Regions from separate parts of the Streptomyces ortus genome, predicted to be linked through region 2. Evidence: riboswitches for the same ligand, from Rfam matches in the RefSeq annotation. Region 2 holds a riboswitch; the other holds the start of a gene.
What was found. A riboswitch is a leader RNA that binds a small molecule or an ion and turns the genes downstream of it on or off. The one in region 2 is predicted to bind cyclic di-AMP.

Region 1: linked by a shared signal. The riboswitch ahead of K3769_RS14105 (LysM peptidoglycan-binding domain-containing protein) and the one ahead of K3769_RS29940 (M23 family metallopeptidase) in region 2 are both predicted to bind cyclic di-AMP.

What each region holds. Positions count from the first base shown of each region.
Region 1 is NZ_JAIFZO010000002.1:2,453,297-2,468,554, forward strand. Features, by position in the region: gene K3769_RS14095 (cytochrome P450 family protein) at 128-1,447, shown strand; gene K3769_RS14100 (LysM peptidoglycan-binding domain-containing protein) at 1,679-2,581, shown strand; cyclic di-AMP (ydaO/yuaA leader) riboswitch at 2,800-2,969, shown strand; gene K3769_RS14105 (LysM peptidoglycan-binding domain-containing protein) at 2,975-3,676, shown strand; gene eno (phosphopyruvate hydratase) at 4,143-5,429, shown strand; gene K3769_RS14115 (FtsB family cell division protein) at 5,520-5,996, shown strand; gene K3769_RS14120 (DUF501 domain-containing protein) at 6,035-6,556, shown strand; gene K3769_RS14125 (Ppx/GppA phosphatase family protein) at 6,800-7,741, shown strand; gene K3769_RS14130 (NAD(P)/FAD-dependent oxidoreductase) at 8,202-9,605, shown strand; partial or broken gene K3769_RS14135 (class I SAM-dependent methyltransferase) at 9,941-11,238, shown strand; gene K3769_RS14140 (ABC transporter permease) at 11,333-13,861, opposite strand; gene K3769_RS14145 (ABC transporter ATP-binding protein) at 14,166-14,936, opposite strand.
Region 2 is NZ_JAIFZO010000002.1:6,035,221-6,050,478, reverse strand. Features, by position in the region: gene K3769_RS29980 (sulfurtransferase) at 1-550, opposite strand, end outside; gene K3769_RS29975 (VOC family protein) at 863-1,657, shown strand; gene K3769_RS29970 (thymidine kinase) at 1,667-2,323, opposite strand; gene K3769_RS29965 (alkaline phosphatase family protein) at 2,404-3,591, opposite strand; gene K3769_RS29960 (DUF5998 family protein) at 3,591-4,178, opposite strand; gene K3769_RS29955 (bifunctional acetate--CoA ligase family protein/GNAT family N-acetyltransferase) at 4,220-7,186, opposite strand; gene K3769_RS29950 (HPr family phosphocarrier protein) at 7,360-7,641, shown strand; gene K3769_RS29945 (GntR family transcriptional regulator) at 7,981-8,673, opposite strand; gene K3769_RS29940 (M23 family metallopeptidase) at 8,928-9,701, opposite strand; cyclic di-AMP (ydaO/yuaA leader) riboswitch at 9,715-9,869, opposite strand; gene K3769_RS29935 (M16 family metallopeptidase) at 10,168-11,556, opposite strand; gene K3769_RS29930 (M16 family metallopeptidase) at 11,553-12,941, opposite strand; gene K3769_RS29925 (DNA gyrase/topoisomerase IV subunit A) at 13,611-15,258, shown strand, end outside.

The DNA of each region.
Region 1 (15,258 bases), 3.6 Mb from region 2:
CGACCGGGGCGGGCCGGAGTGCCCGGCGGTCCGCGGAATGAGGCTGATAGGACGCCGGAAGCGCGCCGAAAGGGCGCCGGGCGGGCGCCGGGAAAGCTCGCGCCGCCCCTCCCGATACCGTCGCGGAGTGACCGAAACGCCTGCACAGCCGCCCGTACAGCCGCCTGCCCAGCCGCCCGCGCCGACCCCGGGGCAGCCCGTCCCCGAACTCTTCAGCTGGGAGTTCGCCACCGATCCCTACCCGGCGTACGCCTGGCTCCGCGAGCACGCTCCCGTGCACCGGACGAAACTGCCCAGCGGGGTGGAGGCCTGGCTCGTCACCCGTTACGCGGACGCCAAGCAGGCCCTCGCCGACGGCCGGCTCAGCAAGAACCCCGCCCATCACGACGAGCCCGCGCACGCGAAGGGCAAGACCGGCATCCCGGGCGAGCGCAAGGCCGAGCTGATGACGCATCTGCTCAACATCGACCCGCCGGACCACACCCGGCTGCGGCGGCTCGTCAGCAAGGCGTTCACGCCCCGGCGGGTGGCCGAATTCGGCTCCCGGGTGCAGGAGTTGACCGACCAGCTGATCGACGAGTTCGCCGGGAAGGGGGAGGCGGACCTCATCCACGACTTCGCCTTCCCGCTCCCCATCTACGCCATCTGCGATCTCCTCGGTGTCCCGCGCGAGGACCAGGACGACTTCCGTGACTGGGCCGGGATGATGATCCGGCACGGGGGCGGCCCCAGGGGCGGCGTCGCCCGGTCGGTCAAGAAGATGCGCGGCTACCTCGCCGAGCTGATCCACCGCAAGCGCCAGGAACTGACGGACGTGCCCGCCCCGGGCGAGGACCTGATCTCCGGTCTCATCCGGGCCTCCGACCACGGCGAGCACCTCAGCGAGAACGAGGCCGCGGCGATGGCCTTCATCCTCCTGTTCGCCGGTTTCGAGACGACCGTGAACCTCATCGGGAACGGCACCTACGCCCTGCTCACCCACCCCGGAGAGCGGCGGCGGCTGCAGGACTCCCTGGCGGCCGGCCGCACGGACCTGCTCGCGACCGGCGTCGAGGAACTGCTCCGCTACGACGGGCCCGTGGAGCTGGCCACCTGGCGGTTCGCGACCGAACCGCTCAGCGTCGGCGGGCAGGACATCGCCGCCGGTGACCCCGTCCTCGTCGTGCTCGCGGCGGCCGACCGCGATCCCGAGCGGTTCCAGCATCCGGACACGCTCGACCTCTCCCGCCGTGACAACCAACACCTCGGTTACGGGCACGGCATCCACTACTGCCTCGGCGCGCCCCTCGCCCGGCTGGAGGGGCAGACGGCACTGGCGACGCTGCTGACCCGGCTGCCCGACCTGCAACTCGCGGGAGATTCGGCTGATTTGAGGTGGCGCGGCGGGCTCATCATGCGGGGGTTGCGCACGCTTCCGGTGGAGTTCACCCCGGTCGCGACGTCTTGACCGAAGTAGTGGCGGACGCGTCGCGGTCGTAGCACCGAAGCCGACGGAAGGTGAGACTCCGTCAACTCTGTGATCTTCACGTTATCTACGCTGCATCGACTTGTGACAAGAGTTCGAGTGCCGCTACCTTCACCCATCAATGCGGCAGGCCCGCCCGTCGCAGCAGCCACGAGCACGGCTTTCGCGCTGTGCGCCGTGCGCATTCCTTGCTGTCACGCGAAAGGCAATCGCATGCTCTCCGGGAACGGCCGTCATCGTCGCCCCCGCCAGGCTCCGGCGCTCCTCGTCGCCGCCGGCGTGGCCGGATCGGCCATCGCGATCCCCCTGCTCGGCGCGAGCGGCGCGAGTGCCGCCAGCGGTACGACCTGGGACGCGGTCGCCGAGTGCGAGAGCGGTGGCTCCTGGAGCGCCGACACCGGCAACGGGCTCTACGGCGGCCTCCAGATGAGCCAGGAGACCTGGGAGCAGAACGGCGGCCTCGACTACGCGCCGAGCGCCGACCAGGCCAGCCGTTCGCAGCAGATAGCCGTCGCCGAGAAGATCCTCGCGGCCCAGGGGACGAGCGCCTGGGTGACCTGTGGTCTCGTCGCCGGCCTGACGCAGGACTCCGACTCCGCCGACGTCGACACCGGCCTCGCCGAGGACTCCGCGAGCCCGTCGGCCGACGCGGACGCGGCCAAGGGGAGCGAGAGCGCGAAGTCCGACTTGTCCCAGGACGGCGATTCGAAGGCCGACGACAAGTCCGCCTCGGAGTCGCAGGGCTCGGACAGTTCGTCCGCGGGCGGCAAGGCGAAGGGTGACGACTCGGACAAGTCGTACCAGAACGACGAGGCTTCGGACGACACGGCCGCGGACAGTTCCGGCCGTCACCGGGGCGGCAGTGCCGAAGAGGTCGACATGGCGCCCCGCGCCGACGACTACGCCGGCCGGCACGCCTCGCGCAGCGACAGCACCTCGCGCGTCCTCGCCGACGAGGGCTCGTACGCGGTCCGTTCCGGGGACAGTCTGTCCAGCATCGCCGACTCCCTTGGCGTCGACGGCGGATGGAGCGAGCTCTACGCCGAGAACAAGGACAGCATCGGCGCCGACCCGGACTTCATCATCCCCGGTCAGCGCCTCGCGGTCGACGGCTGAGCGGCGCCGAGCAAGTAGTGATCAAGGCGCCGAATCGGGCGAAAAGCAGCGGTAGTTCGCGCTGAATGTCCGATTTGGCGAATTGAGACATGGATCTCAACACCCCTGATCGTCTTTGAAATTCGGCGCGGCCCGTGTCTACGGTCGTGACCGCTCGCCATTGGTGAGCCCCGACGGTCGCACGCCGAATCCTGCCAACGGCCGTACGGGAACAGTCGTCGCGTAAAGCGCCGTAGGCAGGAGCGGGGGACCCAGGTAAGTGCCGGACCCGGTCGACATGGCCGGGCACGGCTTGGGGTTAAGCCGCGTGACAGCAGTGTCACGCGGCCGGGCAACTCACTCGGCCCGAACCCGACAGCTCACCTCGCAGGCGTCGGTGAGGGGATCTACTTCATGCTGCTTTCGAACAAGGGCAAGCACCGTCGCCCGTCCAAGGCCACCCGCATCGCCACGCTCGCCGGTGTCACCACCGCCGCCGTCGCCGTCCCGCTGATGGGCGCCACGGGAGCCTCCGCCGCCACCACCTCCGAGTGGGACACCGTCGCCCAGTGCGAGTCCGGCGGCAACTGGTCGATCAACACCGGCAACGGCTACTACGGCGGCCTGCAGTTCTCGGCCTCCACCTGGGCCGCGTACGGCGGCAGCTCGTACGCCTCCACCGCCGACCAGGCGTCCAAGTCCCAGCAGATAGCCGTTGCCGAGAAGGTTCTCGCGAGCCAGGGCAAGGGTGCCTGGCCGAGCTGTGGCGTGGGCCTCTCCGGCGCCTCGACCGGTGGCTCCAGCGCCCCGTCGGGCTCCGACAGCTCCAACCAGAGCACCTCGCAGCCGCAGCAGCAGCAGAACTCGCAGTCCTCCGAGGAGCGCGCCTCGCGTTCGCAGGAGCGTCCGGCGGCGAAGAAGACCGTCGAGACCCCGACCGGCAAGAAGGTCAAGAAGGGCGACGGCGAGTACAAGGTCGTCAAGGGCGACACCCTGAGCGAGATCGCCGACAAGAAGAACGTCAAGGGCGGCTGGGCGAAGCTCTACAAGCTGAACGACGACATCGTCGACGACGCCGACTTCATCTTCCCCGGTCAGCAGCTGCACCTCAGCTGACAGCGGTCGCGCGACGGCTGTACGGCGGCTGCGCGGCGGCGCATCCGGTCGGGGCACTGGCCGCTCGGCCCCGACCGGACGTCCGGCCCGCATCCGGATCGCGACTGAACCACAGCGCTCTCACGTCCGTGTCCTTCATAGTGGAGGCCTCGTGAGGGTCACCCCCGTCCCCCACGGGCTCCCCGCTCCGGTGCGTGTTCCCCCGTACGCACCGGAGCGGGTTTTTTTGTGTCTGCTCTCTCTGCCTGTTCTGGTTGCCTGTTCTCGCTGGCTGTTCTTTCCGGCTGTTCTTTCTGCCCGTGTCTTTGTTCCGTTCGGAAACAATTTCCTCTCGGTTTCTGTCCAGGGGGCGGTCGAGGGCTGGCCGATCCCCGGCAGCCGGTTAGGCTCATCCCGCGGGGCCACCACGGCCTGCGCGCAACCGGGCCTCCGGCCCGGCACAGCTTGTGTCACATCCCAGAAGGAGATGCTCGTGCCGTCCATCGACGTCGTCGTAGCCCGGGAAATCCTGGACTCCCGAGGCAACCCCACGGTCGAGGTCGAGGTCGGCCTCGACGACGGCAGCACGGGTCGTGCCGCCGTCCCGTCCGGTGCCTCCACCGGTGCCTTCGAAGCAGTCGAGCTCCGTGACGGAGACCCCAACCGCTACCTCGGCAAGGGTGTCGAGAAGGCCGTCCTCGCCGTCATCGAGCAGATCGGCCCGGAGCTCGTCGGCTACGACGCCACCGAGCAGCGCCTCATCGACCAGGCGATGATCGACCTGGACGCCACCGACAACAAGGGCTCGCTCGGCGCCAACGCCATCCTCGGCGTCTCCCTCGCCGTCGCGCACGCCGCCTCCGAGGCCAGCGACCTGCCGCTCTTCCGCTACCTGGGCGGACCGAACGCGCACCTGCTGCCCGTCCCGATGATGAACATCCTGAACGGCGGGTCGCACGCCGACTCGAACGTCGACATCCAGGAGTTCATGATCGCCCCGATCGGCGCGGAGTCCTTCTCCGAGGCCGTGCGCTGGGGCGCCGAGGTCTACCACACCCTCAAGAAGGTCCTGAAGAGCCGCGGTCTGTCCACCGGCCTCGGCGACGAGGGCGGCTTCGCCCCGAACCTCGGCTCCAACCGCGAGGCCCTCGACCTCATCGTCGAAGCCATCAAGGAAGCCGGCTACACCCCCGGTGAGCAGGTCGCGCTCGCGCTCGACGTCGCCGCGTCCGAGTTCTACAAGGACGGCAAGTACGAGTTCGAGGGCAAGTCCCGCTCGGCCGCCGAGATGACCGAGTACTACGAGGAGCTCGTCTCCGCGTACCCGCTGGTCTCCATCGAGGACCCGCTGTACGAGGACGACTGGGCCGGCTGGAACGTCATCACCGAGAAGCTGGGCTCCAAGGTCCAGATCGTCGGCGACGACCTCTTCGTCACCAACCCCGAGCGCCTCGCCCGCGGCATCGAGGAGGGCTCCGCCAACGCCCTGCTGGTCAAGGTCAACCAGATCGGTTCGCTGACCGAGACCCTGGACGCCGTCGAGATGGCCCAGCGCAACGGCTTCAAGTGCATGATGTCCCACCGCTCCGGCGAGACCGAGGACGTCACCATCGCCGACCTCGCGGTCGCCGTGAACTGCGGCCAGATCAAGACCGGCGCCCCGGCCCGCTCGGACCGCGTCGCCAAGTACAACCAGCTGCTGCGCATCGAGGAGATCCTCGACGACGCCGCGGTGTACGCCGGCCGCTCGGCCTTCCCCCGCTTCAAGGGCTGACGCCCTCGTAGGCAGCGTCGTACGTACGTCCCCGTACGCGGTCCCGTACCGTGTGCGGGGACGTACGTACGTATCGGGGAGGCGGGACAGATGGCTGTGAAGGACCGTGACCGGTTCTCCACCGCGACCAGGCTGCGGGCGCTCGGTGAGCAGACCGCCGCCCGTGTCTACCGCTCCCAGACCAAACGCCAGGCGCGCCGCTCGCGGCTGACCGGCCGTGCGGCGCTGCTCGCCCTCGTGCTCTGCTCGCTCGTCGTGGCCCTCGCCTATCCCATAAGGCAGTACGTCTCCCAGCGTGCCGAGGTCGCCGACCTGCAGCGTGAGCGCGAGCAGGCCCGTGAGCGCGTCGAGGAGCTGCGCGACCTGAAGGCGCGCTGGCAGGACGACGCGTACGCCGAGCAGCGCATCCGGGAACGGCTGCACTACGTGATGCCGGGCGAGACCGGCTTCATCGTGATCGACCCCGACGCGGCGAAGAAGACGCGTACGGACCGGACGGCCGCCGACCGGGCCTGGTACGCCAACGTCTGGGACGGCGTCGACAAGGCCGACGCCTCCGACCAGTGAACCGAACCAGCTGAACCAGAAGGACACAGAGCCAAGGCATGCAAACGCCCCCGCCGCCCACCGGGCGCACCGAGCCCACCGACGCCGACGTCGAGGCCTTCAAGCAGCAGCTCGGTCGGCCACCGCGCGGGCTGCGCGCGATCGCGCACCGCTGTCCGTGCGGACAGCCGGACGTCGTCGAGACGGCTCCCCGGCTTCCCGACGGGACGCCGTTCCCGACCACGTACTACCTGACGTGCCCGCGTGCGGCCTCCGCCATCGGCACGCTGGAGGCGAACGGCGTCATGAAGGAGATGACGGACCGTCTCGCCACGGACCCCGAGCTGGCGAAGGCGTACCGGGCCGCGCACGAGGACTACATCGCGCGGCGGGACTCCATCGAGGTGCTCGAAGGGTTTCCGAGCGCGGGCGGGATGCCGGACCGGGTGAAGTGCCTGCACGTCCTGGTCGCGCACTCGCTGGCCGCGGGCCCGGGGGTGAACCCCCTGGGCGACGAGGCGATCGAGATGCTCCCGGAATGGTGGCGCAAGGGCGCGTGCGTCGTGCCTACGGCGGGGTGAACCGGGGCGCAGCCCCTCTTGAGGGCGCGGGGAACGGCGCAGTCTGTTGTTTTCGGGGGCGCGGGGAACGGCGCAATCTTTTGCCTTTCAGGGGCGCGGGGAACGGCGCAATCTCTTGCCTTTTAGGGGCGCGGGGAACGGCGCAATCCTTTGCCTTCAGGGGCGCGGGGAACTGCGCAATCGGGGGTTCGGGGGCGGAGCCCCTGAGCGGGACGAACGACTGCAACAGGAGATCTCACCACAATGACTCGCGTCGCCGCCGTCGACTGCGGCACCAACTCCATCCGCCTCCTCGTCGCGGACGCGCACCCCGACACCGGCGAACTCGTCGACCTGGACCGCCGCATGACGATCGTCCGCCTCGGACAGGACGTCGACCGCACGGGCCGCCTCGCCCCGGAGGCCCTGGACCGCACCTTCGCGGCCTGCCGCGAGTACGCCGAGGTCATCAAGGAGCACGGCGCCGAGCGCCTGCGCTTCGTGGCCACCTCGGCCTCCCGCGACGCCGAGAACCGCGACGAGTTCGTCCGCGGGGTCCTCGACATCCTGGGCGTGGAGCCCGAGGTCATCTCCGGCGACCAGGAGGCCGAGTTCTCGTTCACGGGCGCCACGAAGGAGCTGGCGGGCCGTGACGACCTGGCCAAGCCCTATCTCGTGGTGGACATCGGCGGCGGCTCCACCGAGTTCGTCGTCGGGGACGACCACGTGCGGGGCGCCCGCTCGGTGGACATCGGCTGTGTACGGATGACGGAACGGCACCTCGTCCGGGACGGCGTGGTCACCGACCCGCCGACCGAGGAGCAGATCCGGGCGATCCGCGCCGACATCGAGGCGGCCCTCGACCTCGCCGAGGAGTCCGTGCCCCTGCGGGAGGCCCGCACGCTCGTCGGACTGGCCGGCTCCGTCACCACCGTCGCGGCGATCGCCCTGGAGCTTCCGGAGTACGACTCCGAGGCCATCCACCACTCCCGGGTCTCCCTGGACAAGGTCCGTGAGATCACCGGGCGGCTGCTCGCGGCCACGCACGCCGAGCGGGCGGCGATCCCCTCGATGCATCCGGGGCGCGTCGACGTCATCGGCGCCGGCGCCCTCGTACTCCTCGCGATCATGGAGCGGACCGGCGCCCGGGAGGTCGTCGTGAGCGAGCACGACATCCTCGACGGCATCGCGTGGTCCGTGGCCTGAACCGGGCCCGCGTCGAGGCCCCGCTCGCCCCCACGTCGGCGGCCTCGGCTGAGCAGGTCCGGCACCGGATGAGCGCACTTGAGGGGCCTGGCGAGGGCCTGGAAACGACGGCGCCGACAGCCCTGCGGAAAACTTCGTGAAGTTCTTCACAAGAGAATCGGTCCTGTTGAGGGAGGTTTTACTCCCTCCGGGTACCGCGCGGCTCCCGACAGCGCTCAATCCATGATCAACAGGCTGTTTCGTGAAGGCTGCGATCATGTGAACGGGTCGGCTGGTCCAGGAGTGTGAATGAGCCGGAGTGGCAGCTCAGGCGGCATTGACAACGGGTCGCGACGTGCGCTGGTTCCCCTGCTGGAACATGACCTGGGTCACGTGGGCCGCGCAGTGTAGCAGAGGGTGTGAAGAAGCTTGTGAAGGGGCGCACGAGCGACCCCCCTGTGACAGGTGGATACTCGATGGCATGAGCACCACGGAGCGTCCCAGGATCCTCGTAGTAGGCGGTGGGTACGTAGGCCTGTACGCAGCTCGGCGCATCCTCAAGAAGATGCGCTACGGCGAGGCGACCGTCACGGTCGTCGACCCCCGGTCGTACATGACCTACCAGCCCTTCCTCCCCGAAGCAGCCGCAGGCAGCATTTCGCCTCGGCACGTCGTCGTCCCGCTGCGACGCGTGCTGCCCAAGGCGGAAGTCCTCACCGGCCGGGTCACGACCATCGACCAGGACCGCAAGGTCGCCACGATCGCCCCCCTCGTGGGCGAGGCGTACGAGCTGCCCTTCGACTACCTCGTCATCGCGATGGGCGCGGTCTCCCGCACCTTCCCGATCCCCGGCCTCGCCGAGCAGGGCATCGGCATGAAGGGCATCGAGGAGGCCATCGGCCTGCGCAACCACGTCCTCGAGCAGCTCGACAAGGCCGACTCCACGACCGACGAGGACGTCCGCCGCAAGGCGCTGACCTTCGTCTTCGTCGGCGGTGGCTTCGCAGGCGCGGAGACCATCGGCGAGGTCGAGGACATGGCCAGGGACGCCGCGAAGTACTACAGCAACGTCTCCCGCGAGGACATGCGCTTCATCCTCGTCGACGCCGCGGACAAGATCCTTCCCGAGGTCGGCCCCAAGCTCGGCCAGTACGGCAAGGAGCACCTCGAAGGACGTGGGGTCGAGGTCTACCTCTCCACCTCCATGGACTCCTGCGTCGACGGCCACGTGGTCCTGAAGAACGGCCTCGAAGTCGACTCCAGCACGATCGTGTGGACGGCCGGCGTCAAGCCCAACCCGGTGCTCTCCCGCTTCGGCCTGCCGCTCGGCCCCCGTGGTCACGTGGACACCGGCACCACCCTCCAGGTGCGCGGCACGGACTACATCTGGTCCGCGGGCGACAACGCCCAGGTGCCCGACCTCGTCGGCCGCAAGGCGGGCAACGAGAACGCCTGGTGCCCGCCGAACGCCCAGCACGCGCTGCGTCAGGCGCGGGTCCTCGGCGACAACGTGATCTCCGGTATGCGGGGCTTCCCGCAGAAGGAGTACAGCCACGCCAACAAGGGTGCGGTCGCCGGTCTCGGGCTGCACAAGGGCGTCGCGTTCATCGTCGTGGGCAAGATGAAGATCAAGCTCAAGGGCCGACTGGCCTGGTACATGCACCGTGGGTACCACGGGCTGGCCATGCCGACCTGGAACCGGAAGATCCGCGTCTTCGCGGACTGGACGCTGGCCGTGTTCCTGAAGCGTGAGGTCGTCTCGCTCGGAGCGATGGAGACTCCTCGCGAGGAGTTCTACGAGGCGGCGAAGCCGGCGCCGGCGGTTGCGGCTGCCGCTGTTCCGGCGAAGGCGGCGAAGACGGAGGAGAAGGCCAAGGCCTCCTGACCTCCGGTCACCGTCCACCCGCTTGCTCCGAAGGGGCCTCCCGCCATCCGTGGTGCGGGAGGCCCCTTCGGCGTTCCTCGCCCCAGCCCGTTCTCAGGGGCTCCGCCCCGAACCCCCGGTCCTCAAACGCCGGACGGGCTGAAGCATTTCAGCCCGTCCGGCGTTTGAGGACGAGCGCGTGAGCGCGACAGGGGTCCTGGGGCACAGCCCCCTAGTACGTGGTGTGTGCATGTATTTTGCTCGAACATGACGCTTTCGCGGGACTGCGCTCCGCCCCCGTTGGTGTTTACGTGGTGTTGGAGTCTGTGGAATTCCTCGTCACGGAGGTGTGCGTCATGCAGGACGCGGCGCTTCGGCTCAAGGCGCTGATGGAACAGCTGCTGGGAGCCCCGCTCCCGGTGCGGATTCGTGCCTGGGACGGTTCGGAAGCGGGACCGCCGGGCACGCCCGTGCTCGTCGTACGGAACCGGCGGGCGCTGCGCCGACTTCTGTGGAAGCCGGGGGAGTTGGGTCTGGCGCGGGCCTGGGTCGCCGGTGACCTCACGGTGGACGGCGATCTGTACGCCGTACTGGACGCGGTGGCCGAGATGGTCTGGGAGCGCGGGGAGGACGCCAGGACCCTCGCCCAGGCCCTGCGGGACCCCGACGTACGGTCCGCCGTGCGCGGGCTCGTACGGATGGCGGGTTCGCCGCTGCCGCCCGCCCCGCCCCGCGAGGAGGTGCGCGGCCGGTCCCGGCTCTCCCATCTGCACACCAAGCGCAGCGACCGGCGGGCCATCAGCCACCACTACGACGTCGGCAACGACTTCTACGAGATCGTCCTCGGGCCGTCCATGGTCTACTCGTGCGCCTACTGGGAGGCCCCGGACGGCACTCTGGAGGACGCCCAGCGCGACAAGCTCGATCTCATCGCCCGCAAGCTGGAGCTGAAGCCGGGCATGCGCCTGCTCGACGTCGGCTGCGGCTGGGGCTCGATGGCCATCCACGCGGCCCGTGAGTACGGCGTGAGCGTGGTCGGCGTGACGCTGTCCCAGGAGCAGGCCGCGTACGCCCGCAAGCGCGTCGCGGAGGAAGGGCTCACCGACCGGGTCGAGATCCGCGTCCAGGACTACCGGGACGTCGGCGACGGGCCGTACGACGCCATCTCCTCGATCGGGATGGCCGAACACGTCGGCGGCGAACGCTATCTGGAGTACGCGCGCGATCTGTTCGCCCTCCTCAAGCCGGGCGGACGGCTGCTGAACCACCAGATCGGACGCCGGCCGTGGCGGGACGAAGCGGCGTACGAGATCGACGAGTTCATCGACGCCTACGTCTTCCCGGACGGGGAGCTCGCGCCGATCGGCGAGACCGTGACGCAGCTGGAGAACGCCGGGTTCGAGGTGCGGGACGTCGAGTCGATCCGGGAGCACTACGCGCTCACCCTGCGCCGCTGGGTGGCCAACCTGGAGGCGGACTGGCCGCGGGCGGTCAAGCTCACCAGTCCCGGCCGGGCCCGCGTCTGGCGCCTCTACATGGCCGCCTCGGCGCTCGGCTTCGAACGCAACCGCATCGGCGTCAACCAGGTGCTGGCGGTGCGGACACCCCCTCCGGCGCGTCGGGCATGCCGCTGCGGGCTCGTACCTGGAACTGAACCGAGGCCGATCCGGGTGACCGATGGGGGCCCGTTCCCTCAGGAACGGGCCCCATCGGCCTACCCGGTCACCCGGACCGTCGTGCGGCGGCGCCTACTCGGACTTGATCGCCGACAGCATGTTCAGACGGGCCGCCCGGCGGGCCGGCCACAGGGCCGCGAGGACACCGACCGCCGCCGCCAGGAGCAGGAAGACGGCCATCCGGTCCCAGGGCAGCACCAGCTCGTACGTCGGCATCTTCGCGCCCGCGAGTTCACCGGCGGCCCAGCCGAAGAACACGCCGAGGCCCACACCGAGGACTCCGCCGAACAGGGAGATGACCAGGGACTCCAGGCGGACCATCCGCTTGATCCCCTTGCGGTCGAGGCCGATCGCGCGGAGCATGCCGATCTCCTGCGAACGCTCGAAGACGGACATCGCGAGGGTGTTGATCACGCCCAGCACGGCGACCAGGACGGCCATCGCGAGCAGGCCGTAGAGCATGTTCAGCATCAGCGTGAACATCTGCGCGATCTCGTTGGACACGTCCTGCTTGTCCTGGACCTTGACGGCAGGGTTGTTGCCGAGCGCCTTCTCCAGCTTGTCCTTGGTCGCGTCGGACGTGCCGCCCGAGGTCTTCAGCATGACCTGTGAGTCGCCCGGGTTCGCCTGGTTCGGGGCGAGGGTCGCGAGGTCGACCATGATCCCGCGGATCATCTCGTTGCCCTCGTAGACACCGGCGACCGTCATCTGCCGCTTCTTGCCGTCCTCGTACGAGATCGAGAACGTCGTACCGGCCTTCCAGCCGAGGCGATCGGCGGTGTCCTCGTCCACCACCGCCTGGGTGCCGCTGACCTTGAACGAGCCGTTGCCGACCGTCAGATCGGTCAGTTCGCCGATCGCGGAGCCCTTCACACCGGTCACGTACTCGGTGTCGCCGTCGATGCGCGCGGGCGCCTCGCGCAGGGCACTGATGGTGGTGACGCCGTCGGTCTTCGCGAGCGTCTTCTCGACGTCCGGCGAGAGGTTGTTGAAGTTCGCCATCGAGACCACGTAGTCCGCCTTCAGCGCGGACGTGGCCATCTTGTCGATGCCCTTCTGCAGACTGCCCGCCATCACCGTCATACCGGTGATGAGGGTCAGCCCGATCATGAGGGCGGAAGCGGTGGCGGCGGTGCGGCGCGGGTTGCGTACGGAGTTCTGGCGGGCCAGCTTGCCCGAGACGCCGAAGATCCGCAGGACCGGGGCCGCGCCCGCGATCAGCGGGCGGGACAGCAGGGGCGTGAGGATGAAGACGCCGATGATCAGCAGGGCCGCGCCGAAGCCCATCGGGGCCTGTCCGTCGCTGCCGTCCATGGTCGTGGCGTAGAGGACGACGGTGACGCCCGCCGCCGCGACCAGTGCGCCGAGCGTGTTGCGCAGCACCAGCGACTTGGTGGTCGCCGTGGCGTGCACGCTGCTCATCGCCGCGACCGGCGGGATCTTCGCGGCGCGGCGGCCCGGCAGCCAGGCGGCCAGCATCGTGATCAGGATGCCGACGGCGAACGACGTGCCGACCGTGCCCGGGGTGATGACCAGCGGTCCGGCCGGGACCGTGGCGTCCAGCAGGCCCATCAGGCCGCGCAGGCCCGCGCCGATACCGATACCGGCGAGCAGACCCGTGACGGCGGCGACCGTGCCGACCAGGAAGGCTTCGAGGAGCACCGAGCGGGTGACCTGCTTGCGGGAGGCGCCCACCGCGCGCAGCAGCGCCAGTTCCTTGGTGCGCTGGGCGACCAGCATGGTGAAGGTGTTGGCGATGATGAACGTGCCGACGAACAGCGCGATGCCGGCGAAGACCAGCAGGCCGGTCTTGAGGCCGCTCATCTCGGCCTCGATCATCTCCGCCTGGGAGTCGGCGAGCTGTTGGCCGGTCGTGGTGGAGGTGAGGTCCTGCGGGAGGACCTTCTCGAGGCTCTCGCGAAGGGCGGTCTGGCTGGTGCCCGGGGCGGCCTTCACGTCGATCTCGCCGTACGCGCCGGTCTTGTGGAAGAGCCGCTGCGCGGTGGCCGTGTCGAAGAGGGCGAGGCTGCCGCCGGCGGCGACGTTGCCGTCGTCCGTGGTGAAGATCGCGGTGACGGTGGGGGTGAGGACCGGGCCGTCGACCGAGAGCCGTACGGTGTCGCCGACCTTGTAGCCGGCCCGCCTCGCCGTCTCGGCGTCGATGGCGACCTCGTCCTTGCCGACGGGGGCCTTGCCGCTCTTCAGGGGGTAACGGGGGTCTTTGTCGCCCCAGTAGTTGCCGCCCTGCGACTGGAAGCCGCCGCCGATGAGCTTGCCGTCCTTGCCGGCGATGGCGGTGAAGCCGCTGACCACGCCGATGGCGGACTCGGCGCCGGGGGCCTTGGCGGCCTTGTCCAGCATGGCCTGGGTCAGCTCGGGGTCCTTGCCGAGGTCGTCGCGCCCGTCGGGCGGGAACTCCGGTTCGACGGCGACGTCGACGTGGTCGAAGCCCTTCGCCGAACTCTTCTGGTACGCGTCCGAGATGGTGTTGGTGAAGACCAGGGTGCCGGAGACGAACGCCACGCCCAGCATCACGGCGAGCACGGTCATCAGGAGCCTGGCCTTGTGCGCCAGCACGTTGCGCAGGGCGGTACGGAGCATGTCTTCTCAGTCCAGGTGGGGTGGATGGGTGGGGCGGGCGGTCGTGGTGCCGGGTGCGGGTGCCGGGTGCCCTAGGGCTTTTGCGCCGTTCCCCGCGCCCCTGAAGGAAGGGGGCCAGGGGTTCGCGCCGTTCCCTGCGGCCCTGAAAGAAGGGCTGCCGGGCCGGCCTGGGGTGTGCCCCTTCAGGGGCGCGGGGAACTGCGCACTCCAGCCGCTACCGGGGTGCCCGGGTCGTGCGGGCCGCCGTTCCTGCCGGAGGGCGGCAGGGTGCCGGGCCGACACGAGGGAGCGGGGGGCGCCCCGGTCAACTCGTGCGGCCCTTTGTGTCGAAGCGCTTCATGCGGTCCAGCACCGCGTCGGCCGTCGGCGCGTGCACCTCGTCCACCACCCGCCCGTCGGCCAGGAAGATCACCCGGTCCGCGTACGCCGCGGCCACCGGATCGTGGGTGACCATCACGACCGTCTGCCCCAGCTCCCGGACGGAGTTGCGCAGGAAGCCCAGCACCTCCGCACCCGAGCGCGAGTCCAGGTTCCCGGTGGGCTCGTCGCCGAAGATGATGTCCGGGCGGGACGCCAGCGCCCGGGCCACGGCCACGCGCTGCTGCTGCCCGCCGGACAGCTCGGAGGGCCGGTGGGAGAGCCGGTCGGCCAGACCCACCATCTCGATCACCTTGTGCAGCCACTCCTTGTCCGGCTTGCGGCCGGCGATGTCCATGGGGAGCGTGATGTTCTCCAGCGCCGTGAGGGTCGGCAGCAGGTTGAACGCCTGGAAGATGAAGCCGATCTTGTCCCGCCGCAACTTCGTCAACTGCTTGTCCTTCAGCGAGCCCAGCTCGGTCTCACCGATGCGGACCGAGCCGGAGGAGAAGCTGTCCAGACCCGCCACGCAGTGCATCAGCGTGGACTTGCCGGAGCCGGAGGGGCCCATGATCGCGGTGAACTCGGCCTGCCGGAAGTCGACGGAGACCCGGTCCAGAGCGACCACCTGGGTCTCCCCCTGTCCGTAGACCTTCGACAGTTCCGTGGCGCGGGCGGCCACCGCGGTGGACCGTTCGGCGAGGGGCGTGGTGGTCACGGAAGGGTGCTCCTTGTTCGGTACGACGACGAGTGGACGACCGTTCCATCGTCGGCGCCGTCGGCCGCCATGTAGTCACCCCCTGTTCCGGTTCCGAGGGGGGACTGGGGACGGACTGCGGGCCCCCGGGTCATACCTGGGGATGACAACCGCCCCCGAGGTGAAGCCGGGAGAGCGGGCAGCGGGCGGGAGCAGCCGGGAGCGGGCGGGGAGCGGCGCGAGAGCAAAATGGCGACGGTTCGTCAGGTTCCACTCGTTCGGGCGGTGAAATCACGTCATTCCCCTGGCGCCGTCCCGCGTACGTCGAAACGCACGTGGCATG
Region 2 (15,258 bases):
CGACCGGGTCGATCGGCTCGACGTCTCCGCGATAGCGCTCGGCGGCCCGGGCGTCGAGCAGCAGACCGGCACGGGCCAGCGCCGCGGCGCCGTCGGCATCGAGCAGGGACGCCTTCCCCGGAGCGGGTACGAAGGTTCCGGCGGCCGGAGCCGCGGGGCCGCTCTCGACCGGACCGCTCCACGCGGCGAGGCCGCCGTCAAGCACACGCACCGACGGATGACCCGTCCAGCGCAACAGCCACCAGGCCCGCGCGGCGGCCCAGCCGAGCCCTCCGTCGTACACGACGACGTCACGGTTCTCGCTGACCCCGGCCGCGCGCATGGCCTCGGCGAAGACCTCCGGGTCGGGCAGCGGGTGGCGGCCCGCCGCGCCGGCGGGGCCGGCGAGCTCGGTGTCCAGGTCCACGTAAACGGCACCCGGAATGTGTGCCTCCTCGTAGGCGTGGCGCAGGTTCGGGCCGCCCAGCTGCCAGCGGACGTCCAGCACGACCGGCGGGTTCGGTCCCGTCAGGTCGCTCGCGAGTCGGGATGCGGAGATGATGGCGTTCATGGCCACCATCCTCGCGCACGGGGTGGCCACTTCGTCCAGGTCCGGCTACTGTGCTCGGCCGGGCCGCCCCGGCCACACGGAGTGCCGGAACGGGCACGCGCTGTACGGCCGGTGGACATGCGCGGGCAATCGCGGGGAAACGGATGGGCAACAGGAATGCGCGCATCCTCCCGCCGAGGGCCGTTCGGCCCTGGCGCGGCCGACCGCCGGTGGTGCGACCATCGGCACCGGAGCCGTGGTCCACGAAGGCGGTACGTGCGGTTCGACAGCGGAAGTGAAGCGGCCCCGCGAGGCGCCGAGGAGAGGGTGACGATGACCGAGGCACGGGAGTCGGCCGGCCTGGACGGTGCCGCGTACACGCCCGGCGCGCCCTGCTGGGTGAGTCTGATGGTGCACGGGATGGCGGCGACCCAGGAGTTCTACGGGGAACTGTTCGGCTGGGAGTTCCAGCCCGGTCCGCAGCAGCTGGGAGCCTATGTGCGGGCGCGGTTGGACGGGCACGAGGTGGCGGGCATCGGCCTGCTGCCGGCGGACCGCCATCTGCCGGTGGCGTGGACGCCCTACCTCGCCTCGGACGACGTGGACCTGACGGCGGAGACAGTCCGGCACTGCGGTGGCACGGTCGGCGTGGGTCCGCTGGTCGCCGACACCGCCGGCCGTCTGGCGATCGCCTCGGACCCCTCGGGCGCCGTGTTCGGCATCTGGCAGGCCGCGGCCCATCTCGGTGCGGGCATCGCCGGGGTTCCCGGGACCCCCGCGTGGAACGAACTCGTCACCCGGGAGTCCGCGGGGGTCGCCAAGTTCTACGAGACGGTCTTCGGCTACGAGGAGGAGCCCGTCGTCTCCGCCGACTCCGACTACGTCACCCTGCACCTCAAGGGCCGCCCGGTGGCCGGGATCCATGGCGTCGGCAACGCCCTGCCCAGGGACCGGGGCGCCCACTGGATGACGTACTTCGAGGTCGTCGACGTGGACGCGGCGGCGGCCCTGGTCGGCGAACTCGGCGGCCACGTCCTCAAGCGGGCCCACGACAGCCCGTACGGCCGGATCGCCGAGGTGGCGGACCTGGAGGGAGCGGTGTTCTCCCTGGTGCGGACCAGCCGCTGAAGCGGGCTTTCAGCGTCGGGCCGCGGTGTCCAGCGGGAGTACGTCCGGGGACAGGGCGCCCGCCCGCGCGGTCGCCGCGGTCATCCGCCGGCTGTGGTGCCGGCGGCACAGCACCTCGTAGCCGATGTCCTGTGACTGGTCGACGTCTCCGACGACGACCTGGGCACCCTCCACGACCATCCGGCCGCCTATCGTGCGGGCGTTGTGGGTGGCGCGGGCGCCGCACCAGCAGAGGGCCTCGACCTGGAGCACCTCGACGCGGTCGGCGAGTTCGACGAGCCGCTGCGAGCCCGGGAAGAGCTTGGAGCGGAAGTCGGTGGTGATGCCGAAGGCGAAGACGTCGATGTCCAGGTCGTCGACCACGCGCGCGAGTTGGTCGATCTGTTCGGGGGCGAGGAACTGTGCCTCGTCCGCGATGACGTAGTCCGCCCGGCCGCCCCGTGAGAGGTGCTCGACGAGGTACGCGTACATGTCCTGGTCGTCCTCGACCTCCACCGCGTCCGTGACCAGACCGAGCCGGGAGGACAGTTTGCCCTCGCCCGCGCGGTCGTCCCGGGTGAAGATCATCCCCTGCAGACCGCGGGCCGAGCGGTTGTGCTCGATCTGCAGAGCCAGCGTCGACTTCCCGCAGTCCATGGTTCCGGAGAAGAACACCAGCTCGGGCATGGGGAGTCGAGCACCTTTCAGCGGGGGTGGAGCAGCGGTCGGGGGCGGCTGGGCGGGGACGATGCGCGGCGGGCGGAGGGTCAGGAACGCACTTCCAGCAGCGGAACGTGCTGTTCCGCCGGGGTCATCGAGCCGTGGTTGCCGACCATCAGCGACTCCTTCGGCTCCCGCTCGGACGCGGTGATCAGCACGTCGTCCCGGGCGGCGGCGACCACGTCGCCGATGCGCGCGTACACCCGCTCGTCGACGTGCGGGCCGAACCAGCCCGCCGCGATCGCCTCGTCGCGCGAGGCCACCCAGAACTGTTCGCCGAGCACCTCGCGCCAGCAGGTCAGCACGTCCGACTCGGCGCCCTGGACCGCGTACACGTGCCGGGCGCGGCCCTCGCCGCCGAGGAGGACCACGCCCGCGCGCAGCTCCCAGTCCTCGTCGAAGTCGATCCGGTGGCGCTCGTCGAAGGGGATGTCGATCATGCCGTGGTCGGCCGTGACGTACAGGGCCGCGCGTGGCGGCAGTTGCTCGGCCAGGCGCTGGACCAGCCGGTCCACGTACATGAGCTGTCCGCGCCAGGCGTCGGAGTCGATGCCGAAGCGGTGTCCCTTGCCGTCCACCTCGGCGTAGTACGTGTAGACCAGCGAGCGGTCCCCCGCTGCCAGTTGCTCGGCCGCCATGTCCATGCGGTCCTCGCCGGTCAGCCGTCCGTGGAACGTGCCGCCGCTGAGCGCGATCTTGGTCAGGGGGGTGTTCTGGAAGTGCGGGGCCGACACCTGGGCCGTGTGCACACCCGCCGCGTCGGCCAGCTGGAAGACCGTGGGGTACGGCTGCCACGTGGCCGGCTTGGTCCAGGGGATCCAGCGGAGCTGGTTCATCAGCTCGCCGGTCTCCGGGTCGCGCACGGTGTAGCCGGGCAGGCCGTGCGCTCCCGGGGGCAGGCCGGTGCCGACCGAGGCGAGCGAGGTGGCGGTGGTCGCGGGATAGCCCGCCGTGATCGGCCGGCCCGTCCCGCCGCGCGAGCTGCCCAGCAGGGAGCTCATGAACGGGGCCTCGTCCGGGTGCGCCCTGAGCTGCTCCCAGCCGAGGCCGTCGATCAGGAAGACGCAGTTCCGGTCGGCCGGGCTCAGTTCACCGAGAGAAGCGGTCATGTCCGGTACGTCCATGCCCGCGGCCAGGGTGGGCAGGAGGTCCGCGAGCGAACCCGTCCCGTATTCGGGTACGGGGGCCGATTCGACGGTGAGCGGTTCCGGGTCGTCCCAGACTTGCTGGGACATCAGCGGGTGACGTCCGCGGTCGCCTCGGAGAGCGACTGCGCGAAGGCGAGCGTCTGGCGCACGGCGTCCGGCCCGTCACCGGCCTCGCTGACGCGCAGGCTCAGGTCGTCCGCCGTCGAGCTGCCGGTGTAGCCGTGGTCCGCCTCGCAGTTGGAGTCGCCGCAGGCCGCGGGCTCCAGGTCGATCCGGGCGACCGCGCCCCAGCCGATGGTGAGGACGACCTCGCGCGGCAGGGTCCCCACGACGTACTTCTCGGGGTTCGCCACGACGCGGCTGAGCACGACGGACGAGATCCGGCCGATCTTCACGGACTCCGTGGACGTCGTCGCGTACGGCGTGGGCGACGTGCTGTCCGCGGCCTGCTCGTCGGTGTGGCTCACGATGAAACGGTTACCCGTGAGAACGAGCACCGTGACGTGCCGGCGCACCTCGTTCGCGTCGAACGTCGTCTCCTGGTGGACCAGATACGACCGGATGGGCTCGCCCCCTACAGCGGCCTCCACAGCCTCGGCCACAAGGGCCGGGTAGTAGCCGCTGCGCTCGATCGCCGCTCGCAGCCCCTGGGTCGTCGTACTGGTCTTGGCCATGATGTCCATTCTACGGGGGTGTACTGACTGCGAGGCACCGCTCAGTACACGGGGAGCGTGCGTGGGCCGAGGTCGTCGCGGGCGGGCGGCGGCGCGAGCCGTACGGAGGCGCCGAGCACGCTCAGGCCGCGCGGGGCGACGACGACCGGTTCCAGGGACACGGAGACGACCTCGGGGTGGTCGTCGACAAGCCGTGACAGGCGCAGCAGCAGCTCTTCCAGGGCCGCGACGTCCGCGGGGGCCGAACCGCGCCAGCCGAAGAGGAGGGGGGCGGTCCGGATGGAGCGGACCAGGGAGGCGGCGTCGCGGTCGGTGACCGGAATCAGTCGGTGTGCGGTGTCTCCGAGCAGCTCCGAGGCCGCTCCGGCGAGCCCGAAGGAGAGCACCGCTCCGGCGGCCGGGTCGATGACCGCCCGTACGACCGTGTCGACGCCGCGCGGTGCCATGGCCTGTACCACCGGGCGCAGTTCGCCGGGCTCCCCGAAGAGGCTGGTCAATTCGGCGTACGCGCGCCGCAGTTGCTCCTCGTCCGCCAGGTCGAGGCGGACGCCGCCCAGGTCGGCGCGGTGCCGCAGGTGCGGGGCGGTGGTCTTCAGGGCAACGGGGTAGCCGAGGTTCTTCGCCGCGGCGGCGGCCTCTCCGGGGGTGGGGGCGGGCAGGGCGCGGCGGACGTCGATGCCGTACCGGGCGAGGAGTGCGCAGGTGTCGTCGGGGCCGAGGGTGAGCGCGTCCGCGACCGGGCCCGGGTCCGTCGTAGGCACGGCCGCTCCCGGCTGCGTCTGTCCCGTATCCGCGGTGGTGCCGCCCTCCCCGTCGACGAGAAGGCGGCCGATCTGTTCGGCCGCGCCCTTCTCGTCGATGTCCTCGTACTCGGGCACCCGCCCCGGATCGGCGGCCTCCTGCCGCCACTGGCCGTACTTCACCGCTTCCGCGAGCGCGCGCACGGCCCGCTCGGCGGCGGGGTAGGCGGGGATGAGGCGGGAGTCCACCTCGGCGCTTCCTGGCTCTGCGCTTCCTGCCTCTGCGTTCTCCACCTCGGGGAGGACGGCAGCGGAGCGCTGGGCGGGGCCGGCTGCCGACGCGATGCCGTCCGGCGTGGTGCCGGTCCGGGTGGTGCCGTCCGGTGTCGTGCCTCCGGCCGGGGCGGTGCTGGCCGCCGCGGACAGGGCCTCCGCGAGTCCGCCCAGCTCCACGTGCACCACGAGGACCGGTTTGGCGGGTGCCGCCGCCGAGGCCGAGCGGAGGGCCTCCGCCAGGGCGGCGTCCGCCGCGGACCGCTCGCCCACCGCCGGAATCGCCGTGACCACGACGGCGTCGCAGGCGTCGTCGGCGAGGGCGTGCGCAAGGGCGGCACGGAAGTCCTCGGCGGAGGCGCCCGTCGTCAGGTCGCGGGGCGGCAGCGGTCGCAGCCCCTGGGCGAGACACGCGTCGTACGTCAGCAGCCCGAGCGACTCGGAGTTCCCGAGGATCGCCACCCTGGGGCCCGCGGGCAGGGGCTGGCGGGCCAGCAGCAGCCCCGCGTCGACCAGCTCCGTGATCGTGTCCACCCGGATGACCCCGGCCTGCCGCAGCAGGGCGGACACCGTGGCGTGGGGCAGCCGGGTGGCCCGTACCGCGTGCCCCTGGGGCGCCGCCCCGCCGTGCCGCGCGCCCTGGACGACGACCAGCGGTTTGGCCGCGGCCGTCCGGCGGGCGAGGCGGGTGAACTTCCGCGGGTTGCCGATCGATTCGAGGTACATGAGGGCGACATCGGTGTCCGGGTCGTCGTACCAGTACTGAAGGACGTCGTTGCCGGACACGTCCGCGCGGTTGCCGGAGGAGACGAACGTCGACACGCCCGTCACCCCCGTGACACCGCCGCCGCGCCGGTGCAGCCGGGACAGCAGCGCGATCCCGATGGCCCCGGACTGGGCGAACAGGCCGATGCGTCCGGTGCGCGGCATCTGGGGCGCGAGCGAGGCGTTGAGCCGGGTCCGCGGGGAGGTGTTGATGACTCCGAAGGCGTTCGGCCCGATCAGCCGCATTCCGTACGTACGCGCCTGGCGTACGAGCTCGCGCTGGCGCTCCCGGCCCTCGGGGCCGCTCTCGGCGTACCCCGCGGAGACCACGACGAGCCCCTGCACCCCGTGCTCGCCGCACTCCGCGACCGCTTCCGGGACCCGTCCGGCCGGGACGGCGATCACCGCGAGGTCGACGGGCTCGCCGATGTCGCGCATGGAGCGGTGGGCCGGGACCCCGGCCAACTCCTTCTCCAGAAGTGCTCCGTTCACCGCGTACAGACGTCCGGTGAAGCCCGCGTCGCGCAGGTTCTCCAGGATGCTGCGGCCCACTCCCCCGGGTGCGCGGCCCGCTCCGACGACGGCGACCGAACCGGGTGCCAGGAGCCGGGCCACGGAACGCGCCTCCGCCCGCTGCTCCCGCGCGCGCTGCACGGCAAGCGAGCGGTCGGTGGGCTCCAGGTCGAACTCCAGGCGTACGACGCCGTCCTCGAAGCTGCGCTTCTGCTGGTACCCGGCGTCCGTGAACACCTTGATCATCTTGGTGTTGGCGGGCAGCACCTCGGCGGCGAAGCGGCGGATGCCGCGCTCACGGGCGACGGCCGCGACATGTTCGAGCAGGGCGGAGGCCACGCCCCGGCCCTGATGGGCGTCCTGGACGAGGAAGGCGACCTCCGCCTCGTCCGCGGGGGCGGAGGCGGGCCGGCCGTCCGCGGCGATGCGGTCGTACCGTACGGTGGCGATGAATTCACCGCCGACGGTCGCCGCGAGTCCGACCCGGTCCACGAAGTCGTGGTGGGTGAAGCGGTGCACGTCCTTGGCGGACAGCCGCGGGTACGGCGCGAAGAAGCGGTAGTACTTCGACTCGGCGGACACCTGCTCGTAGAAGCTGACGAGGCGGTCGGCGTCGTCGGCCGCGATGGGCCGGATGCGCGCGGTGCCGCCGTCGCGCAGCACGACGTCGGCCTCCCAGTGAGCGGGGTACTCGTGCCGGTCCGGCGGGGTCTGCATGGGGCCCAGACTACGACTCGGGTCCGACAACGGCGGGTTCGCGTCCGGCGGAGACCCGGGGCAGTCTTGGGGTCCCGGGCCGGTCGGGGTCCGTACCTGCGCGAGGCACGCCTCACCGTTCACCGTATGGAAGACTGGTCTAGACAACCTTGACACCTGAAGGGCAGCATCACATGGCTGAGCGCCGCGTCAACGTCGGCTGGGCCGAGGGCCTGCACGCCCGTCCCGCCTCCATCTTCGTCCGGGCGGCCACGGCCACCGGCGTCCCTGTGACGATCGCCAAGGCCGACGGCAACCCCGTCAACGCCGCGTCCATGCTCGCGGTCCTCGGCCTGGGCGCCCAGGGCGGCGAGGAGATCGTCCTGGCCTCCGACGCCGAGGGCGCGGACGCCGCGCTCGACCGTCTGGCGAAGCTGGTCGCCGAAGGGCTCGACGAGCTCCCCGAGACGGTCTGACCTTCGGGCCCCTCGGGCCCCTCGACCCTCTTCGGGTCTCCCGGATCCCGTAGGACCCCATCGGTCCCGTCGGATCCCGATACGGCGGAGCCGCGTCACCCACACCCCGGGCGACGCGGCTCCGCCGTTCGTGCGGACCGGAACGTACGTACCCGTGCGGACCGGAACGTGCGGGACCGGGGGCCGTTCTTTTCCGGTGCGTGACGCTCGGCGTATCGATTTCCGCACCCGTTTGTGCGCGACCGGAAACGGCGCGCTCGACAATTCCGGGCACGCGGAAGAAAAGGGCACCTGAAATAGGACCCCGCCGAATATCCCTCTTTGTATACGGTGCTTCTGTTAATGCCGCAGGCCCGCCGTGTTTACGGGATGTTGCGAAGTCCTCACACGCTCGACGCGGTCCCCGCCGGGAAACCGCAGCCGGTGCGCGGACGTCGCCCGCTCCGCGTGCAGCGCCGTGATCGCCCTGGCCCGGTCGCTGTCACCGCGGGCCACGGCGTCCACGATGGCTCCGTGCTCGGTCCAGGACTCGGCGGGGTGCGTGGGCGCCTCGACCGAGTACATCCAGGCGATCTTGTGCCGCAGCTGGCCGAGGGTCGAGGTCAGCGCGGGGCTCCCCGAGGACTGCGCGAGCGTCTCGTGGAACCAGGCGCCGAGCGAGCGCAGATCCTCGCTGTTGCCCCGCCTGGCCCGCTCCTGGCCGAGCCTGACCAGGCCGCGCAGCACCTTGAGGTGCGCCTCGGTGCGTCGCTGGGCGGCCCGGGCGGCGCCCAGCGGCTCCAGCAGCACGCGCATCTCCAGGAGGTCGGCGGCCTCCTGCTCCGTGGGTTCCGCGACGCACGCGCCCGCGTGCCGGCGGGTGACCACGAAGCCCTCCGCCTCCAGGGTGCGCAGCGCCTCGCGGACGGGGACCCGCGAGACGCCGTAGCGGCGCGCGAGCAGTTCTTCGGTGAGCCGGCTGCCGCGCTCGTAGACACCCGCGACGATGTCGTCCCGGATCGCCGTGCATACCGAGCGCGCGGGAATACGCATGACCGGACCTCCGCCTTAATCCCCGCGAAACGCGGTCGATTGACGCTTGTTCGGTGACTCTATTGCAGAGAACGGGAAATTCCGAAGGCAGGCGGGAATCCATGGATATTTTTTGGACACACCATGCTTCTGAACAGGCAGTCGTCCGGTGCGGAAGTGACCGAAAGCGGCACGGACGCACGAAGGCCCCGGCTCGGTGAGCCGGGGCCTTCGACGGAGGTGCGCCGCGGAGGCGTACGGGGGGCGCCGTGCGGTCAGACGTTCACGCCGTGCCCGCGCAGGTACGCGATCGGGTCCATGTCGGATCCGTACTCGGCGGTCGTCCGCGCCTCGAAGTGCAGGTGCGCCCCCGTGACGTTGCCGGTCGCCCCGGAGAGGGCTATCTGCTGCCCCGGAGTGACCGTCTGGCCGACCGAGACACCGATGGACGAGAGGTGCCCGTACTGGGTGTACGTGCCGTCAACCATCTTGATGACGACTTGATTGCCGTAGGAGCCGCCCCAGCCGGCCTCCACGACGGTGCCGGAGCCCACCGCGTGCACGGCGGTGCCGCTGGCGGCGTGGAAGTCGATCCCGGTATGGCTGCCGGAGGACCAGATGCCGCCACCGGCCTGGTAGGACGTGGAGACGTACGAGCCGGTGATCGGCGCGGTGTAGGCGTTGAGGCGCTTGCGCTCGGCCTCGCGGGCCGCACGGGCCTTGGCCTCGCGCTCCTTCTCGGCCTTCTCACGGGCCTCCTCCGCGCGCTTCTCCGCGGCGGCCTCGGCCTTCTCGCGGGCGGCGGCCTGCTCGGCGGCCTGACGCTGGGCCATGGCCTGGGCGTCGACCTCGTGGGCGACCGTGTCGCCCATGGTGACTGCCTTCAGGGGGCCCGTCTGCTCGATCTCGCTCTCCGCGGCGAACGCCGGGGCGGCCAGCGTGCCCACGACGCCGGTGGTGGCCAGGGCGGCGACGCCGACGGTCCTGCGGGTGGTGCGCGTCATGCGGCTGGGAAGACGGTGCTTCCCCGTGGCGCGGGTGAACGCCATGAAGTGGCTGGTCCTTTCCTTCCTTCTCGCCTACCGGGTTAGCTGACGGGTTCGGAGCAGGAAGGTCTCCTACGGACCCCCTTCGGGAAGGGCGTCCGATTCACCCCAGGGACCTGGGTCCCCGGCTCCCCTGGCTCGCGCCATGCGGGGACTCGGCGATGACTGTCCGGTGCCGCGGACGCGGCGCAGTGCCTGACGGACAGCCGGACCGACGCTAAGCGGCGCCTCTTTCATTCGACAAACGGATCACCATTTTTGTAGCGCACGCCACAGGGCAGACGGGCAACTTCCCTGCAATACGGACAAACCATGGACATAACCATGGACATAGGAGTAGGGGGACAGGAAAGGGCCCGGGCGACGCGTTCCGTCACCCGGGCCCCGGCCGGTGCGGGTCCTGCCCGATCGCGGGCTCTGCCCGATCGCAGGTCCTGTCCCGTCGCAGGCCCCGCCCCGTCGCAGATCCCTATTCGGCTGTCACGACGCTGACTTCACCGATACCGAGGGCCCTGACGGGCTCCTCGATCTGCCCGGCGTCCCCGACGAGGACGGTCACCAGCCGGTCCACCGGGAACGCGTTCACGACGGCCGCGGTGGCCTCCACGGTGCCGGTGGCGGCGAGCTGCTTGTACAGCGTCGCCTGGAAGTCGTCCGGCAGGTGCTGCTCGACCTGGTCGGCGAGTGTGCCCGCGACGGCTCCCGCGGTCTCGTACTTCAGGGGCGCCACACCCACCAGGTTCTGTACGGCCACGTCGCGCTCGGCGTCCGTCAGGCCCTCGGCGGCCAGGGTGCGCAGCACCTTCCACAGGTCGTCGAGCGCCGGGCCGGTGTTCGGGGTGTCCACGGAGCCGCTGATGGCGAGCATCGAGATGCCCGTCCCGTCCGGAGCGGAGCGCAGCACCTGGCCGAACGCCCGCACTCCGTAGGTGTATCCCTTCTCCTCCCGCAGGACCCGGTCCAGACGGGAGGTGAGGGTGCCACCGAGGCAGTACGTGCCGAGCACCTGTGCGGGCCACACACGGTCGTGCCGGTCCGCGCCGACCCGGCCGATGAGCAACTGCGTCTGGACGGCGCCGGGCCGGTCGACGATGATCACGCGGCCGGCGTCGTCGGCGGTCACCGAGGGCACGGGTCGCGCCTGGGCCTGGGATCCGGTCCAGGCACCGAGCGTGTCCGCCAGCAGCGCGTCGAGGTCGACGTCCGTGAGGTCGCCGACGACGACGGCGGTGGCCGTGGCGGGGCGTACGTGCTTCTCGTAGAAGGCGCGCACGGCCGCGGAGTCGATCGCGGTGACCGTCTCCTCGGTGCCCTGGCGCGGGCGCGACATCCGGGAGTCCGCCGGGAAGAGCTGCCGGGACAGCTCCTTGGCGGCCCGCCGGGCCGGGTTCGCGCTCTCGTGCGGGATCTCGTCGAGCCGGTTGCGCACCAGCCGCTCGATCTCGCCGTCCTCGAACGCGGGCGCCCTGAGGGCGTCGGCGAGCAGGCCGAGCGCCTTGGGCAGCCGGGAGACGGGCACTTCGAGGCTGAGCCGTACGCCGGGGTGGTCCGCGTGGGCGTCGAGCGTGGCGCCGCAGCGCTCCAGCTCGGCGGCGAACTCCTCGGCGGAGTGCTTGTCGGTGCCCTCCGAGAAGGCCCGCGCCATGATCGTGGCGATGCCGTCGAGGCCCTTGGGCTCGGCCTCCAGCGGGGCGTCCAGGAGGACTTCCACGGCGACGACCTGCTGGCCGGGGCGGTGGCAGCGCAACAGCGTCAGGCCGTTGCCGAGGGTGCCGCGCTCGGGCGCGGGGAAGGCCCAGGGCCTGGCCGCGCCGGCCTGGGGCCGCGGGTGGAACTCCATCGTGGCGAGCTCGGTCACTTGGCCGCCTCCTCGTCGGTGTGGGCGGCGGCGCCGGTGGCCCCGGCGGCGTCGGTCTCTTCGGGCGCGTCGGTCTCGGACGGGGCGAGGGGTTCGTAGACCAGCACCGCGCGGTTGTCGGGGCGCAGGCGGGCCTTGGCGACCTCCTGGACCTCCTCCGCTGTGATGTCCAGGACGCGCTGCACGGCGGTCAGGGCGAGCTGGGGGTCGCCGAACAGGACCGCGTAGCGGCACAGTTCGTCGGCGCGGCCCGCGACCGTGCCGAGGCGGTCCAGCCACTCACGCTCCAACTGGGCCTGGGCGCGCTCCATCTCCTCGGCCGTGGGGCCCTCCGCGGCGAACCGGGCGAGCTCCTCGTCGACGGCGGCCTCGATCACCGGGACCTCGACATCGCCGGACGTCTTCACGTCGAGCCACCCCAGGGAGGGCGCTCCGGCGAGGCGCAGCAGCCCGAACCCGGCCGCGACGGCGGTGCGGTCACGGCGTACGAGCCGGTTGTAGAGCCGGGACGACTCGCCGCCGCCGAGCACGGTCAGGGCGAGGTCGGCCGCGTCCGACGCGCGCGTGCCGTCCTCCGGGAGCCGGTAGGCGGCCATCAGCGCGCGCGCCGGGACCTCCTCCTCGACGACCTCGCGCAACTGCCCGCCCATGGTCTCCGGGAGCGAGCCGTCGCGCGGGGCCGGCTTGCCGTCGTGTCCCGCGATGGAGCCGAAGTACTTCTCGACCCAGGCGAGCGTCTGCTCCGGGTCGATGTCCCCGACGATCGACAGCACGGCGTTGTTGGGCGCGTAGTAGGTGCGGAAGAAGGCGCGCGCGTCCTCGAGGGTGGCCGCGTCCAGGTCGGCCATCGACCCGATCGGGGTGTGGTGGTAGGGGTGGCCCTCCGGGTAGGCGAGGGCGGTCAGCTTCTCGAAGGCGGTGCCGTAGGGGACGTTGTCGTAGCGCTGCCTGCGCTCGTTCTTGACGACGTCCCGCTGGTTTTCCATCGACTCCTCGTCGAGGGCGGCGAGCAGCGAGCCCATGCGGTCGGCCTCCAGCCAGAGGGCGAGCTCCAGCTGGTGCGTCGGCATGGTCTCGAAGTAGTTGGTGCGCTCGAAACTCGTCGTGCCGTTGAGCGAACCGCCCGCTCCCTGGACCAGTTCGAAGTGGCCGTTGCCCTTGACCTGGCCGGAGCCCTGGAACATCAGGTGCTCGAAGAGGTGGGCGAGCCCGGTGCGGCCCGCGACCTCATGACGTGAGCCGACGTCGTACCAGAGGCACACCGCGGCGACCGGGGTCAGGTGGTCCTCGGAGAGCACCACGCGCAGGCCGTTGGCCAGGCGGTGCTCGGTCGCTGTCAGGCCGCCGGAACCGGCCTCGGCTGTGGCCGTGTGACCCATGGGCATGTACGTCCCTTCGATCGCGGGAAACTGCTTGATTCCTGCTAGTCGTGCCACTGTATGCAAGCGCGCGGACGGCTGGCGAAGTTCCCGCGTCGGGTACGCCGAGAGCGAGCACGCAACCGTCCCCGGCCCCGGCCGCCAGACGCACGGAGTCTGGTACATCCACGCGAGCACGCATGCCGCTCCGCACTAGAGGCGCCCCCCGTCGGGGGCGCCCCGGTGGCAGCGCGGGGGCCTGCGCGACCGGTCGGCGGCGCGACCCTGAAGGGGCGCGGGGAACGGCGCGATCTTTCAGACACGCGGGGACCTTCGCGCGTCGTCAGGGGCGCGGGGAACTGCGCGGCCGGCCTCAGTCGGCCCGCACCCGTCAAGCCCCCTGCCCAGTGCCCCTAAAAGGGAGCCGCCACCCCGCGGAGCGGCCCGCGCGCCCCTCCGCCCCCGGCGACGCGGTAGCGTCCTCAAACCTCCGCAGGCACCCGGAGGCCGCGCCCACGAAGCCCCCCGGGGCCCCCGGAACCGCGGCCCGCCGGGCCTGTTGGGACGACCGCGCACCAGCTCCGTACAGCCCGTACGGACGGGTCGTGGTCCGCGTTGTCAGTACTGCGGTCCACAATGGACCGCGTCAGAACCCGCTCATGCCCCGGCAGAGACTGTGAAGGAGTCGCAGCAGCGATGGCCCGCCGCAGCACGAAGACCCCGCCTTCCGACGACTTCGAGGAGCGCATCCTCGACATCGACGTCGTCGACGAGATGCAGGGCTCTTTTCTTGAGTACGCGTACTCGGTCATCTACTCCCGAGCCCTGCCGGACGCCCGCGACGGCCTCAAGCCCGTGCACCGCCGCATCGTCTACCAGATGAACGAGATGGGGCTCCGCCCCGACCGCGGCTACGTGAAGTGCGCCCGCGTCGTCGGCGAGGTCATGGGTAAGCTCCACCCCCACGGCGACGCGTCGATCTACGACGCCCTGGTCCGCCTGGCCCAGCCCTTCTCCATGCGGCTGCCCCTGGTCGACGGCCACGGCAACTTCGGTTCGCTGGGCAACGACGACCCGCCGGCCGCCATGCGGTACACGGAGGCGAGGATGGCCGACGCCACCTCCCTCATGACGGAGTCGATCGAAGAGAACACCGTCGACTTCGCCCCGAACTACGACGGCCAGGAGCAGGAGCCGTCGGTCCTCCCGGCCGCGTATCCGAACCTCCTGGTCAACGGCGCGTCGGGCATCGCGGTCGGCATGGCGACGAACATGGCGCCGCACAACCTCGGCGAGGTCATCGCCGCCGCCCGCCACCTGATCCGCCACCCCGGGGCCGATCTCGAAACGCTCATGAAGTACGTCCCGGGCCCCGACCTGCCCACCGGCGGCCGGATCGTCGGTCTGACCGGGATCAGGGACGCGTACGAATCGGGCCGCGGCACCTTCAAGATCCGCGCGACGGTGTCCGTGGAGAACGTGACGGCGCGCCGCAAGGGCCTCGTCGTCACCGAACTGCCCTTCACCGTCGGCCCGGAGAAGGTGATCGCCAAGATCAAGGACCTGGTCGGCTCGAAGAAGCTGCAGGGCATCGCCGACGTCAAGGACCTCACGGACCGCTCGCACGGCCTGCGCCTGGTCATCGAGATCAAGAACGGCTTCGTACCGGAAGCGGTCCTGGAGCAGCTCTACAAGCTGACGCCGATGGAGGAGTCCTTCGGCATCAACAACGTGGCGCTGGTGGACGGCCAGCCGCTCACCCTGGGCCTCAAGGAACTGCTGGAGGTGTACCTCGACCACCGTTTCGAGGTCGTGCGCCGCCGCAGCGAGTTCCGCCGCACCAAGAAGCGCGACCGGCTGCATCTGGTCGAGGGCCTGCTCGTCGCGCTGCTGGACATCGACGAGGTCATCCGCCTCATCCGCTCCAGCGAGAACTCCGCCCAGGCCAAGCAGCGCCTGATCGAGCACTTCTCACTGAGTGAGATCCAGACGCAGTACATCCTGGACACGCCGCTGCGCCGGCTGACCAAGTTCGACCGCATCGAGCTGGAGACCGAGCGCGACCGGCTCAACGGCGAGATCGACGAGCTGACCGGCATCCTGGAGTCGGACGCCGAGCTGCGCAAGCTGGTGTCGACCGAACTGGCCGCGGTGGCCAAGAAGTTCGGCACCGACCGGCGTACGGTGCTGCTGGCGTCCTCCGGTTCCACTGCCACGGCCGTTCCGCTGCAGGTGGCGGACGACCCGTGCCGGGTGCTCCTGTCCTCCACGGCACTGCTCGCGCGTACGGCAAACGGTGACCCCTTCGGGGAGAGCGAGGGCAGGCGCGTCAAGCACGATCTGA